Regions from separate parts of the Rossellomorea sp. NS-SX7 genome, predicted to be linked through region 2. Evidence: riboswitches for the same ligand, from Rfam matches in the RefSeq annotation. Region 2 holds a riboswitch; each other region holds the start of a gene.
The links. A riboswitch is a leader RNA that binds a small molecule or an ion and turns the genes downstream of it on or off. The one in region 2 is predicted to bind cobalamin.
Positions count from the first base shown of each region.

Region 1: linked by a shared signal. The riboswitch ahead of ACUXV2_RS10705 (ABC transporter substrate-binding protein) and the one ahead of ACUXV2_RS03885 (acyl-CoA thioesterase) in region 2 are both predicted to bind cobalamin.
Region 3: linked by a shared signal. The riboswitch ahead of ACUXV2_RS18000 (ABC transporter substrate-binding protein) and the one ahead of ACUXV2_RS03885 (acyl-CoA thioesterase) in region 2 are both predicted to bind cobalamin.
Region 4: linked by a shared signal. The riboswitch ahead of ACUXV2_RS05755 (ribonucleoside-diphosphate reductase subunit alpha) and the one ahead of ACUXV2_RS03885 (acyl-CoA thioesterase) in region 2 are both predicted to bind cobalamin.

Region 1 is NZ_CM128249.1:2,153,854-2,157,417, forward strand. It holds gene ACUXV2_RS10700 (FecCD family ABC transporter permease) at 1-904, opposite strand, end outside; gene ACUXV2_RS10705 (ABC transporter substrate-binding protein) at 867-1,808, opposite strand; cobalamin riboswitch at 2,047-2,244, opposite strand; gene msrA (peptide-methionine (S)-S-oxide reductase MsrA) at 2,430-2,948, shown strand; gene ACUXV2_RS10715 (hypothetical protein) at 3,009-3,155, shown strand; gene ACUXV2_RS10720 (CvfB family protein) at 3,426-3,564, opposite strand, start outside.
Region 2 is NZ_CM128249.1:813,668-817,231, forward strand. It holds gene ACUXV2_RS03880 (SLC13 family permease) at 1-1,018, shown strand, start outside; gene ACUXV2_RS03885 (acyl-CoA thioesterase) at 1,079-1,552, opposite strand; cobalamin riboswitch at 1,702-1,897, opposite strand; gene ACUXV2_RS03890 (flotillin family protein) at 2,083-3,564, shown strand, end outside.
Region 3 is NZ_CM128249.1:3,621,043-3,624,606, forward strand. It holds gene ACUXV2_RS17995 (iron chelate uptake ABC transporter family permease subunit) at 34-201, opposite strand; gene ACUXV2_RS18000 (ABC transporter substrate-binding protein) at 341-1,327, opposite strand; cobalamin riboswitch at 1,462-1,647, opposite strand; gene ACUXV2_RS18005 (nuclease-related domain-containing protein) at 2,169-2,999, shown strand; gene ACUXV2_RS18010 (hypothetical protein) at 3,051-3,455, opposite strand; gene ACUXV2_RS18015 (dynamin family protein) at 3,452-3,564, opposite strand, start outside.
Region 4 is NZ_CM128249.1:1,175,656-1,179,219, reverse strand. It holds gene ACUXV2_RS05760 (ribonucleotide-diphosphate reductase subunit beta) at 1-435, opposite strand, end outside; gene ACUXV2_RS05755 (ribonucleoside-diphosphate reductase subunit alpha) at 451-2,694, opposite strand; cobalamin riboswitch at 2,879-3,061, opposite strand.

The sequences.
Region 1 (3,564 bases), 1.3 Mb from region 2:
AAAGCGGAAGTACATGCTGATGATCATACCCGATGATCCTTCTGATAAAGTGAGGGATTACCAGCCCTACAAACCCGATCGTACCAGATACTGCCACGGCCGCGCCGGTCAGCGTGCTCCCCGCAATAAGAACCATATATTTCCTCTTCTGCACCGAAATCCCTATATGGCGTGCCTGCTCTTCCCCGAAGCTCATGCCGTTCAATTCCTTGGAATTAAACATCAGGATCAAGGTCCCTGCAGCAAAAAAAGGCAAAACAATAAAAATATAATCCCAGCCCCTCATCGATACGCTTCCAAGGAGCCAGCCGATTATTTGCCTTAACTCCTCTCCCGATAGGGCAATCATAAGAGAAATGACCGAACCAAGGAAGGAGCTGAAAATGATCCCTGTCAGTATGATCGTTTCCACCTTCATCGTGCGGTCGACCTTTCTTGCAAACGTCAACACAAGGAATACAGTAAGCAATGAGCCAATGATGCTGATGACAGGCAATGTGAATAGCCCTAAAAACGGCAGGCTTATATTGAAAAATAAAGTGACAACTGCGCCGACCGATGCTCCTGAGGACATTCCCAGGGTATACGGGTCAGCAAGGGGATTCCTTAATAAACCTTGAAAGGAAGCCCCGGCAATTGCCAAGGAGCTCCCAACCAGTAAAGCTAATAAAACTCGCGGTAAACGAATGGAAAATACAATGTTTGAATGCATGGGATCGACAGTCTCCACTGAGCCGGTCCCAAACATTTCGGCACTGATGATTTTGAGGATATCAATGATGGGAACCTTTACAGTACCTATCGATATCCCAATCAGCAGCGATAGGATGAGAATACTAAATGCCAGCAGATAAATAATCCATATTCTATTCTGTAAATATCTCTGGATAAACAGACTTGGCAATTTCCTCTACTCCTTCTACCAATCTAGGACCAGTACGCGTCACAAGATCAGGGTTTACATCATAAACTTGTTTATTTTTGACTGCATTGATATCCTGCCAGCCTTCCCGGGTCATGACCTGTTCGCTATCACCATATGTGGTAATGATGACATCCGGATTTGCTGCAATGACCTCCTCTTGGTTGACGGCGATCCACCCTTCCTGTTCTTTCAGGGCATTTTCTGCATTGATTAATTCAAGCATTTCATTAATAAATGTATTGCTTCCAGTTGAATAGATGTCCGGTGCAGGAGCTACTTCTACATATACCTTTTTCTGCTGTTCGACTTTTTCAGCTTTTGATTTAAGTTCTTGAAGATCCTCTCTCATCGAAGATACCAGCTTTTCCGCTTCCTTTTGTTTGCCGGTCAGCTTTCCAATATTCTCTATGATCGTGTATACTTCATCTATTTTCTGTGTATCTTGGACGACGAATACGCTGATTCCTGAGTCCCGGAGTTGATTTAATCCCTCTTTCGCGCTTACTGCCGTAGACTCATGTGCCAATACGAGATCTGGATCGAGGCTGATGATTTTTTCAACATTGAATTCAATGCCTCCGATTTTCTCTTTATCAGCAGCTTCCTCGGGATAATTATCGAAATCTGTCACTCCAACGACTTTTTCACCAAGGCCCAGTTCAAATAGTATTTCCGTATTACTTGGAATTAACGTGATGATTCGTTCAGGTTTCGATTCGAGAGTGATTTCATCACCTAAAGCATCCTTCACTTTTATCGATTGATCAACCGATTCTTCTTCAGTACCTTCCCCTGCATTTTGGTTGTCAGGCTGGTTCCCACAAGCAGCTGTAAATAATACTGACAGCATGAAAATAATAAATAGACTACTAAGCTTTTTCATTTTCTCTCTCCCTCTCATTAGATGATTGAATCGCATTCAGAATGATCGGTGCATCTTTTCGCTTATCTTGAAAGATTATGGGAAAGACGTGCATCGATCAGACTCCTTCTTTCTTTTAAAAAATTGAAAAAAGAGCCAAATAAAAAAACATCCCCGAAAAGGCGATGCTGTGTAATATGCATATAGGACCAACAAAGTATGGGGACATGCATGTTACACCTTCCTATCCGCGTAGTACCAGTGTCAAAGATGTCAGGCAGGTCTCCTGGCTTATGGTCATTGCTGGCTGCACCTTCCCGTACATGTGTACAGTGGTTCATTGCAGTTTGCTCCCATTTACAGTGGCGGGACCGCGTTGGAGTTTCACCAACTTCCCTTTTAAGAAGCGCAGGAATATTTGAACATATCCCGCTTCACCCGATCATTCAACTATGTAATTTTCCGTTCACATGAATTATACAGGAGCTTTTATATCCGGTAAATATATTTTTGCACCAAAGTTACAGTTTTTTTGATTGTCAAACCGTCAGAGAAAATGATAAAATTTGTTCAATCTAAAATATCTTTACCACATTACAGCAGCAAATAGCTGCAGGAGGTTTGGTTGGAATGAAGAAAGAAATCGAACGTGCTACCTTTGCCGGAGGCTGTTTCTGGTGCATGGTAAAACCATTTGATGAATTACCCGGAATCATTGATGTCGTGTCTGGTTATTCAGGTGGACACGTTGAAAATCCCACATATAAAGAAATAAAAGAAGGACAAAGCGGACATTATGAAGCCGTTCAAATCACATTTGATCCTTCCGTCTTCCCCTATCGGGATCTATTGGACCTATACTGGCCACAAATCGACCCGACTGATGACGGCGGGCAATTCCATGACCGTGGGGATCAGTATCGCACCGCCATCTTTTATCATAATGAGGAACAAAGATATGCTGCAGAAGAAACCAAACAAAAAATTGCAGACAGCGGGCGATTCGCAAAACCGATCGTGACAAAGATCCTGCCGGCAGCACCTTTTTATCCTGCTGAAGAATATCACCAAAAGTTTTATAAAAAAAAGCCAGAAGAATATAAAGCTGATCGCAAAGTATCCGGCAGGGATGAATTCATCAGTAATCACTGGCAGTCATAGCCTACGCATGAAAGCCCCCCATTTCTCACAAACTAGATGTGAAGAAAGGGGGTTTTTTTGATGAAAAAGCAACAGCATGACAAGGAACAAGTAATCGGATTCGAAGGCCCTGGCAGGGCAGTCAACTTTTTCGATCCCTATCCTGATGAAGACAAAGTGAATTACAAAAATGCTGAGCAAGGTGAAGAAAAAAATGACAGAGAGTAAAGATGTCGAACCCAAGATGAATAGTATGATAACTTTTGTATAAGTTAAGAAGAAGGAACCGGGGAAATCCTCCACCAAGAAAAGCCAACAATCGCTAGATTTTCTCGGTTCTGAATTATTTTCATTACCACTGTATCCTCCACCTAATAGCAACTTCCCCTTTTCACTCCAACTTCTTATATTTCCATAGCTGAGCCTTTTTCAAAAAATAAACCATATTTGGATTCAAATAAAAAAGGAGGCGGAAAATTCCGCTCTCCTGCATACCTTCTATTTTTTCAAATAAGTCCATCCTTCTTCTTGGTAAACCTTGTTTTCTTTCATCAGTTTCCCAATCGCACGTTTAAAGGAAGCCTTGCTCATGTTGAAGCGTTCCTTTATTTCATCCGGCTGGCTCTTGTCCCAGAAC
Region 2 (3,564 bases):
GATTTTCATCTCTTTTTTACTCATGGTTGTATTGTCTGTCCTTATCCCATCTAATGTAGGGAAAGGGAGCTTATTGTCCTCTGTTCTGGATAGTTTGATGAAAAGTTTAAGAAAAATAGGGGATGTCGGTTATTTAGGCAAATCCCTGTTCATAGGAGTTGCCTATCTAGCTGCGATTTCAGGTGCCTTTGTTGCCACTGGAGCCAGTTCTACTATTTATGCTTTCGGGATCATGAGTGAAGTTTCTCCCACTCTGAACTACTTAAAGTGGTTTGAACTATTTGGGATTCCTGTTTTTCTGTTTATTGTGATCCTATGGGGAATATTTTTAATTGTTTTTCCTCCAGAAAAAATAGACCGTAAGCTGTTATTAACGTTAATTGAGGGGAAGATTGATGAGTTGGGGCCAGTGAGCATCAATGAAAAGAAAATTATGTGTATAATCGCGGGAACCTTGATTTTATGGATTGCACAGCCTGTACATGGGTACTCAATTCCTCAAGTCGGCCTAATGGGTGCTTGCTTTACCGTGTTCCCTTTTGTGGGGGTATGGGATTGGGATGAAGCTAGAAAGTCAATAGATTGGGATTTGATGCTCTTTTTCGCTTCTACATTGATGGTATCAGGGATGTTAATTAGAACAGATACGATTGATTGGATGGCAGCTGGATTAAATGGTATCCTTTCGGGTCATCCACCTTGGGTTGTCATACTTGTCTTAATTATATGCACGAGTGTCATTCGAGTCGTATTCGTGAATATCTTAGGTTTTTTGACAATCATGCTCCCCCTAAGTGTGACGATTGGACATACGATTCCGGATTTATCACCTATGCATATTGCAATGCCGGTATTTCTTGCATGCGTACCTGGATTTTTCCTTGTTACCCAGTCACCTGTACACTTGATTAGCTTCTCATATGGCTATTTTACAGATAAGGACCTGCTACGAGTAGGGCTGGTTGCATCCATTGCATGGATAACCGTCATCTTATGCTCTGTATTTCTTTATTGGTAAGGCTGATACCAATCAAGATGTTAAAGAAGGTATGAACAGATATCTGTTCATACCCCATCCCTATTTAATCAAAGCCCGATTCTTTCTATGCTCCTTCCGCAGAACCGCAGTGTTAAATAACCTTTTTTCCTCCTCCGTTTCAGGAATCACTTTCGGTACAGGCTTTGGCTTCCCGTCTTCATCTACCGCAACCATGGTAAGGAATGATTCTGTCGTCAACGTCTTGATACCAGTCAATAGATTGGTAGAGTACACTTTTACATAAACCTCCATTGAAGTCCTTCCTGTAGAAGTCACAATCGCTTCGAGGCTCAGCGCGTCTCCAACAGTTGCAGAAGAAAGGAAATCAACCGAATCGATCGAAGCGGTGACCACCACGGAACTGGAATGCTTCATGGCTGACAGTGCCGCAATTTCATCAATGAAAGCCAATACCTTTCCTCCAAAGATCGTTTGCATGTGGTTCGTGTCCGGCGGCAGCACCAATTTTGTTTGGATCGTGCGTGAACGTTCAACTGGATAAGCTTGCTCCATCTTTTTTCATCTCCCCATAAGTCTTAAAATTAAAAATGCATCTCCTTTTTGAAAGAAGATGCAGCTATTCCAATCGAACGATTGGGATCCATTGAAATCTCGTTTGTCGTTCCATAAAGCGCAACACCCTCCTATCTCCCGTAGGAACTCTGTGTTCTTCCCGATTGGCAGGTCTCCTGGCTCAGCTTCGTCAACTTCTTATCCCTTCCCGTTCCGAAGACGAAACAGTGGGCTTCATAAGAAATCTCAGCCTTACAGTGGCGGGACCGCGCTGGATTCTCACCAGCTTCCCTTTTAAGAAGAGGGTCTACTGACATCCTCTTCACCAATGAGCAATAATGAAATTGTGAACGCTTTTATTCTACCATATTCGACGTCATTAACATTCATTTTGTCAGAAAAAAGAGAACCTGCTGACTTTTTTACCAATTTTATGAAACCTTTACAGATCCTCTCCCGTAGATAGTCATATAACCAGTTTAATAGCAGAAAAAATATTACTGCAAAAAAATAATAGGGGGTATGTAAGAATGGGTTCTTTAACTGTCATTGGTGTCATTATGATCCTTATTCCTGTATTGATCGTAGCGGCAATTGCGGGAATCGGGTATTATTTCTGGATGCGATTCCGTTACCGCACGGCAAAGTCCAATCAGGCCTTGATCATCACGGGTCCGAAACTCGGGGATCCAGAGAAAGAAACGAATATCTTTACCGATCAGGAAGGACGTTCCATGAAGATCATCAGGGGTGGAGGATACCGTCTGAGACGATTCCAGACCAGCACACCTGTCAATCTTACGTCTTTCCAATTGAAGCTGTCGACTCCGCGTGTCTATACAAACGGAGGGGTGCCGATCGTTGCCGATGCGGTAGCGATGGTCAAAGTGGCCGATACATTAAACGGGATTGCTAACTATGCGGAGCAGTTCCTTGGAAAAGATCAGAAAGAGATTGAAGATGAAATCATTGAGGTTTTAGGAAGTAATCTGCGTGCCATTTTATCCAAAATGACCGTTGAGGATATCAACAGCAACAGGGAGAAGTTTAACGCGGACGTATCTGAAATCGCCCAGAAACAGCTTGATTTGATGGGCTTCAAAATCACTTCTCTCGGATTGACTGACATACGTGATGCCGATGAAGAAAATGGATACTTAAAGAACCTGGGACGCCCGCGTATCGCGGAGGTCCGCAAGCAGGCTGAAATTGCCGAGGCAAACACTGAACGTGAAACGCGTATTCACCGCGCGCAGACGGACCAGGAAGCGAAGGAAGAAGAGTATAAGCGTCAAATTTCCATCGCTGAATCCAAAAAGGAAAAGGACATCAAGGATGCGGCATTCAAAGAAGAAACAGAGCGTGCCCGCGCGAAATCCGAGCAATCGTATGAACTTGAAAAAGCGAAGCTTGCGAAGGAAGTAAAAGAAGAAGAATTGACGCTGCAGTTCTTAGAGCGCGAGCGAGCGGTTAAACTCGAAGCGGAAGAATCGAAAGTGCGTCAAACGAAGGCAGATGCTGAATACTATGAAACGACTCGTAAAGCGGAAGCCGAAGCGCGCAAAGCAGAAATAGACGGAGAAGCAAAAGCGAAGATCCGCAGGGAAGAAGGATCTGCTGAAGCGGATGTCATCAGAGAGCGCGGTAAGGCAGAAGCGGAAGCACGTAAACTTCTGGCTGAAGCAATGGAAAAACACGGTGATGTCATCATTACTGAAAAGCTGATCGAAATGCTGCCTGTTTTTGCAGAAAAGATTGCACAGCCGTTAAACAATATCGATTCTGTGAAAATCATTGATTCCGGTAATGGGCAGGGTGTCCCGTCATTTGGTAAGAGCATTACAAGGACCATGCTGGATATGCAGGAACCATTGAAGGAAATGACCGGCATCGATGTAGGTGAATTATTGCGGTCATATGCAAATAGACGACCAGAGGCACCTTTACAGCCGGCGATTTCTGAATCAACGGCAGAAAAGGAGGCTGCGCCTGCTCTAGACAGCGATCATGAA
Region 3 (3,564 bases), 1.5 Mb from region 2:
ATCAGCGAATTCATAAATAATAGAGCAAAGTCATCACGCACCGACTGAAACACATGATGACATATCCAATGTATAAGGGTCAGCCAACTCCCCCCTCCATAAACCTCGAAAAGCGGCTCCCGCAATGGCGAGAGACGCTCCAACAAGAATGCCAACAGGTACTCGGGTCAGCTTGAACCTATTCACGATAGTGATATCCATTTAATCCACATTATACAGGACAGGGTAACGGAAAATCGTTGTACCGAGGATCGAAATAATACCAGTAACCGGGACTCGCGCCAACCCCAATACCTATCAGCAGTGAGAATATTAAGATCCATACGAAACTATTACATTGTTACTTAAATAAATCCGGATAAACCGCTTTTGCAAGCTCCTCTACGCCTTGTACCAGCCTCGGACCGGTTCTCGTTACTAAATCCGAATGAACGTCATATACTTGTTCATTCTTGATGGCAGGAACACCCTCCCATCCCTCTCTGCTTAACACTAAGTCTTTCGGATTTTCCGTGTAATACCCATAGGTAGTGACAATGACATCAGGATTCAAGGCGATAATGGCCTCTTCATTCATCTTCACCCAGCCTTCCTGTTCTGCAGCTGCATTGTCAGCATTAATCAACGTCAGCATTTCATCCATGAAGGTATCACTTCCAGGAGTGTAAATCTCTGGTGCAGGAGACACTTCTACAAAAACGCTCTTTTTCTCTTCTTTTGAAACTTCAGCTGCTTTCTCCTTCACCGCCTGAAGATCATCTTTCATTTTCCCGATGGTTTCTTCAGCCTGTTCATTTGCATCTGTAGCCTTGCCGATCATTTCAATCGTAGAATAAACTTCTTCGAAACTTTTAGCGTCATGTACGACCAGAACCGTGATACCAGCGTCTCTTATCTGCTGGAGAGCATCCGTTGCCGATCCCATTACCGAAGCATGGGCAAGCACCAGATCAGGTGATAAGGAAAGAATCTTTTCTACGTTGAACTCCATACCGCCGATCTTCTCTTTTTCAGCAGCTTCAGGAGGATAGTTATCAAAATCAGATACTCCAACAACTTTATCAGCCAGCCCTAATTCGAAAGCAATTTCTGTATTACTCGGGATAAGCGATACAATCTTTTCAGGTTTTTCCTCAATCGTTACCTCATTATCCACAGCATCCTTTATGATTACAGGAAATGCTGCCGTTTCCTGGTTTTCAGCTTGTTCCTGATCCGCTGAATCCCCTCCAGCTTTCCCATTAACTGTGTCTCCGTTATTTCCGCAACCGGCAATGACGCCAATGGAAAGTAGCAGTGCAAGCAATAGTAAGTTAATCTTCTTCACGTTCGTTTCTCCCCTTTTTTCATTTCAAAATAAAAAAACATCTCTTCCTGAAGAAAGAGATGACGTGTAAAAGGCATATTTTTGATGTAAACTCAAAATTTATGCGATTTACACCTTCCCTATCCTCGTAGGCTTTTGGTGCACGGTAACAGGCAGGTCTCCTGGCTTATGGTCATTGCCCGCTGCTCCTTCCCATACAAATGTACAGTGGTATTAACAGCAGGCTCCCAAATTACAGTGGCGGGACCGCGTTGGAATTTCACCAACTTCCCTTTTAAGACTTCAGTTCGACTAAAGTCACCTGTTTCGACAATATGTATTAAATTTTCCGCTAGCTAGATTATACACAAGAAAGGTTGAGAGGGGAATCATTTTCCAGAATATTATTTTAATGGTTTAAGTAAAAGGAAGAGTGAGAACCGCCTCCACCTAATTCCACTGTTCCTCAAGCCTATCAAGCATCTCATTTAACTCTTCCAGCCGTCCGCTGCTGCTTCATCTTTTTCCTCCCTTTACCTGCTACAAATTCCTCATCCAACAATGCGACTTCCTCCAACGATTGCACACCTCTCTTAGAGAATGACAGAAAAAGGACACCCTGTTTTGAAATTTTGTTACATAAACGTTTGTTTAACTTTGTAGGTAGCTTTGTGCCAGGGGTTTAGAGATTAATCAAACGTTTGTTTAAAAGGACAAGTGGACAGGTATACCGTCACACTAAAATAATTGGACTATCTAGCTCGCGGTACGATGGACCTGTCCCCCTGTCCCACTTCCTCTAAACCTTTATACCCATATTCCGATAGTAAAAATAAACACCTGCATTATAAAGGAGTGCAATATGTTATTATTTCTACACTTTTTAAAGAAGAAAAAAGAAAAGGACGTACCCATACAAACAAGAAAACCGGCCGCTAAGCCTATAAAGAGGACTTCAGAGGAATTCGCAGCCAGAAAAGGAGAACTCGGTGAATACAAGATAGACATCCAACTTGATCAGCTGCCGAAAGACTGTCGTTACCTGAGCGACCTTCTTGTGAAAAACCCGAAGGCGAAGTCGGGATATTCCCAGATTGATCACGTAGTCTTGACTCCCTATGGCATCTTTACCTTTGAAACGAAAAATTATCAGGGCACCATCTATGGCGGGAAAGACAGAAAAACGTGGCTAGTGAATGGGAAATTTAAAATGATGAATCCGTTTGTCCAAAATTACGGACATATTGCCGCACTGAAGACACTGATTGATGAAAAACACCACCCTTTATTCATCTCAATGGTTTCCTTTACAAAGAGATGCACATTTAAAGTCGGATTAGAATATCGTAAAATCGCATCCAATGAGTTGATTGTCTATGATATCGAATTGTCTGAGTTCATTCACAGAAAGCTTTCGGTTTTGAAGCTTCAGCACAAACAACCGCTACTTAGTGAACCTGACATTTCTACCATTCATCATGCTTTTACTCAAGCGAATATAATTGATCCAACGACCAGGGAGGAACATAAGCTCAAACTAAGCAACCCTGAAGATACCGAGGTGATTGCCGGTGCCTCCGCGGCCTGCGTCGCGTGCAGTAAACCTGTTTCGGCAAAAGTACAGGCGTATTGTCTGGCAAACAAAAGGTTCGGAGGGAAAATCTATTGTTTTGAGCATCAGAAAACAAGGTAGAGCGGGAATCTGCCCCCCTGCTCTACCCCTTGTGGTAATCTTATCCAATGCTTAACCTTTCAAATTATTAAAAGGATTTCCATCAGGATTGGTTCGTATATAACCGCCGCCTTGTTCAAGGGGGGTGTCTATGGAGGAATTCCCGTCACCATCGCGGAAATATCCTTCCACTAAAGTCCCATCTTTACGAATGTAGGGATCTACATAGTGAGGCTCCACAAAGTGAATGTTGTCAGTGCCGGACCCTAAATGTAATGGTTTGAACTGAAATTGATTTGTATACTTCAACGGATCAGAGTAATGATAGATATCCTGGCCATGTCCAGTAAAGGATCCGTCTGACCCATAATCGATCACGGACGGTGTTTGATCCTTAAGTGCCAGATCTGTACTTGTGCCATAGTCCTGATCAAATGCTTCTGAAAGATTTACTGTATTGTTTTCCCATCCATTCATTTCAACGCTTCCTCCTTCATTAATTCTGTTAGATAAAGTTTCAGTTCTTTAATCTTTTCCCTGTGAGCATGGATTTCAGCTGCCTCTGTTTGATGTCTTGCCGCCTCTT
Region 4 (3,564 bases), 360 kb from region 2:
CCAATAATTGAACACTTCATCCTGTTTTTGTTTCGGCACGATGCTTGAGAGCACATAGCTATAGGAATGATTATGGACTACTTCCTGTTGAGCCAGAATGATCATCAAAGCATTCAAACTGGAATCTGTCAAAAAGTCTGCTACTTTTCCTGCATAATCTGTCTGCACACTGTCCAAAAGTGCCAATAACCCAATGATTTTAAGGAATGTGTCCTGTTCCTTCTGTGAAAGAGTCTCAAATTGATTAATGTCTTTAGACATATTTATTTCAAATGGAGTCCAGAAGTTCCCCAGCATCCTTTTATACTTTGGATATGCCCAAGAGAAGCGGACATCATCCCAGTTCAACACATTTGAGCTTTTCCCATTGATGATGGATGTAGATTTATTTGGAGCTGATGCGTCCATCAGATCCCTTTTTTTCAGAATGACCATTACCTTTTCCCCCTTTTAGCTGTGACAGCTTTCACACTCATCAATAACAGAATCCGATGTGGATCTCACATAATATGTCGTTTTCAAACCTGATTTCCAAGCGTCGAGATGAAGAAGCAGCAGTTCCTTGGCTTTGATATCGTTTCTGACATAGAGATTGAACGAAATCCCCTGGTCAATATGCCTTTGTCTCCTGCTGTTTTGTTTGATACTCCAGTGCTGATCGATATGGTACGCTGTTTTGTAGTACCATTTTGTGTCAGCAGATAAGTCCGGCGCTGTTACCGGTATTTTATAATCCTTTTTCTCTTCTGAATACAGATGCCTGAATAATGGATCGATACTCGCGGTTGAACCTGCTATTAAAGAAGTAGAGGAGTTAGGTGCCACTGCCATGAGATATCCGTTGCGCATTCCAGACGTTGTCACTGCCTGCCTCAATGCCTCCCATTCCGGACCTTCATAACCCTTATTCCCGAAATAATTCCCATTATCCCAATCCGAGCCGTTGAAATACGGGTACGCCCCTTTCTCCTTCGCAAGATCGGTACTTGCGCTGATCGTATGGAATGCAATTTCTTCGTATAGTTCATCACAATATTCCGCCGCTTCATCACTCTCCCATCTCAAGCCCTTCAAGGCAAGTAAATGATGCCATCCAAACGTCCCCAGGCCGATGCCTCTATACCTTTGATTTGTCAATTGCGCTTGCAGGACAGGTATATCATTCAGTTCGATGACATTATCCAGTAGTCTAACGGCGATCTTGATCGTCCGTGACAACACGTTGTGCTGAACAGCCCTGGCCAGGGAAAGTGATGCGAGATTACATACGACATAATCACCTGGATGTTTATAAGTAATGATTTTCCCGTCTTCAATCTTTTCTTGTTCCAAAACAGTAGGGCTCATATTTTGAGCGATTTCCGTACATAGATTACTGCAGTAAATCATCCCTTTATGAGCATTGGCATTCTGACGGTTTACAGTATCCCTATAGAACATAAACGGTGTTCCTGTTTCCAGCTGTGAGATCATGATCCGCTTGAAAATATCGATGGCCGGCACTGTTTTCTTAGACAGTTCCGGGTGATTCACACATTCCTGGTACTTTTTCCTGAATGATCCCTCACCTATATTCTCATCGTAATAGTCTTCCAGGGAATATCCCATAACTTTCCTTACTTCGTGGGGATCAAACAGGTGCCAGTCATCCCTTTCTTCAACGGCTTCCATAAATAAATCAGGAAGGCAAACACCTGTAAATAAATCATGAGTGCGCTGCCGTTCGTCTCCATTGTTCAACCGAACGTCAAGGAAGGAATGAATATCTTTATGCCATACATCCAGGTAGACAGCGATTGCGCCTTGACGCTGACCGAGCTGATCAACGGAAACAGCGGTATTATTTAGTTGTTTCATCCATGGAATGACTCCCGAGCCCACACCTTTAAATCCTTTGATATCACTTCCCCTGCTCCGGACTTTTCCTAAATAGATACCAAGCCCTCCGCCATTTTTACTCAGAGTCGAAACATCCGTGTTGCTGTCAAAGATGCCTCTCAAATCATCCTCTACCGTGTCGATAAAACAGCTGGAAAGCTGACCGTAGCTTTTACCTGCGTTCGCTAAAGTGGGTGTAGCAACAGTCATATACAGATTTGACAGGGCCCAGTAGGCTTCTTTAATCAGTGAGAGCCTGTGAGCCTTGTCTTCGTCCATCATGAGTGTCATTGCGATAATCATAAATCGCTCTTGCGGAAGCTCATATACGTTGCCATCATGTGATTTCGTTAAATAACGCTCAGCAAGTGTAACGATTCCAATATAGGTAAACAACTTGTCTTTAGAAGGGTTCAAAAGAGATTCCAACTGTTGGATTTCATCCCTTGTGTATGCCTCGAGCAGGCGCGGATTATATAGTTTTTTCTCAACAAGTTCTTGTATCAGATTAAAAAAATCACGATAAGGATTTGCGGGATCAAGCCTCCTGGACTGACTGCTGGAGTGATAAAGCTTCTCTAAGTACAGACATGCTGCTGCATATGTCCATTGCGGTTCTTCTGCTGAAATTCTTTCGACAGCTGTCAGGATAATCTGGTGAAAAAGCTGTTCTTCGGAGATATCCTTTTTCACTTGAAGAAGTCCGTCCACTTTCTCTTCAAATCCATCCGTGTTCAAGTCTGGGAAATCCGACTTTAGCTTCCGGCAAAGCTGCCAGGCAAGGTCTAATGTTTTTTCTGTTTCAATCAGTGTCATTTCTTCATTCCTCCCGAATCTGTTCAATTCATTCGTACTATACAAGCTGCGGGAGAGGATACAAAAAAGCCCATCCTCTCAATTGGACGGGCTTTCATGAATATAACGATGATATGATATAACAGACGTATGTATAGATATCTATTATTCTATCCTCGCACATCCTCCCAATTCCCGAAGAAGATCATACGTAATAAATATGGCAGGTCTCCTGACTCGTGCTTCATCCTACTTTAAGGCCTTCCCATCTTTATCAAGATAGTGGCAAATCCTTATTTCGTCATCACTTACAGTTGCGGGGACAGTTCCGGAATTTCACCAGATTCCCTATTAAGTCTTAATAGACACCGTATTTATAGATTTAATCGAACTAATCAATATATAGTTGTGAATATCTTTATGGACACAAAGTATTGTGTTCTCATCCATCATAATTTAATTACCATGATTTTTCAAGCAAAAATCACCCTCTTCTTCAAATCTCAATGATGGTACAAATATGCTTATAATTATCTTTTTGTTCAAAAATCCACGAACACCTCTGAATTGAGACCATTAATCAGTGGTAAAGGAAGATTACATCCGTATTTATCGTTTGAGAACCGATGGCATAATACTTATAATCCAAATAGAAGGTTGTTTGACAGTATTCTTTGGTCCCCAATATTTGACGGGCTGCTTACTTGGGATTTCCCATAGTAAGCAGCCTCTTTTTTTGAATGAAAGGGTACTCTGCAGGATAAAATAAAACGAATCTAGTGTTTCAGGGTAATTACAAAATGATTAAATAAGTCAAAAAGGTTTATTTATTCATAAGAATCATATACAATGCGCATTAAGTGATTTTTATAAATCCCCTCTTTTGAAAGG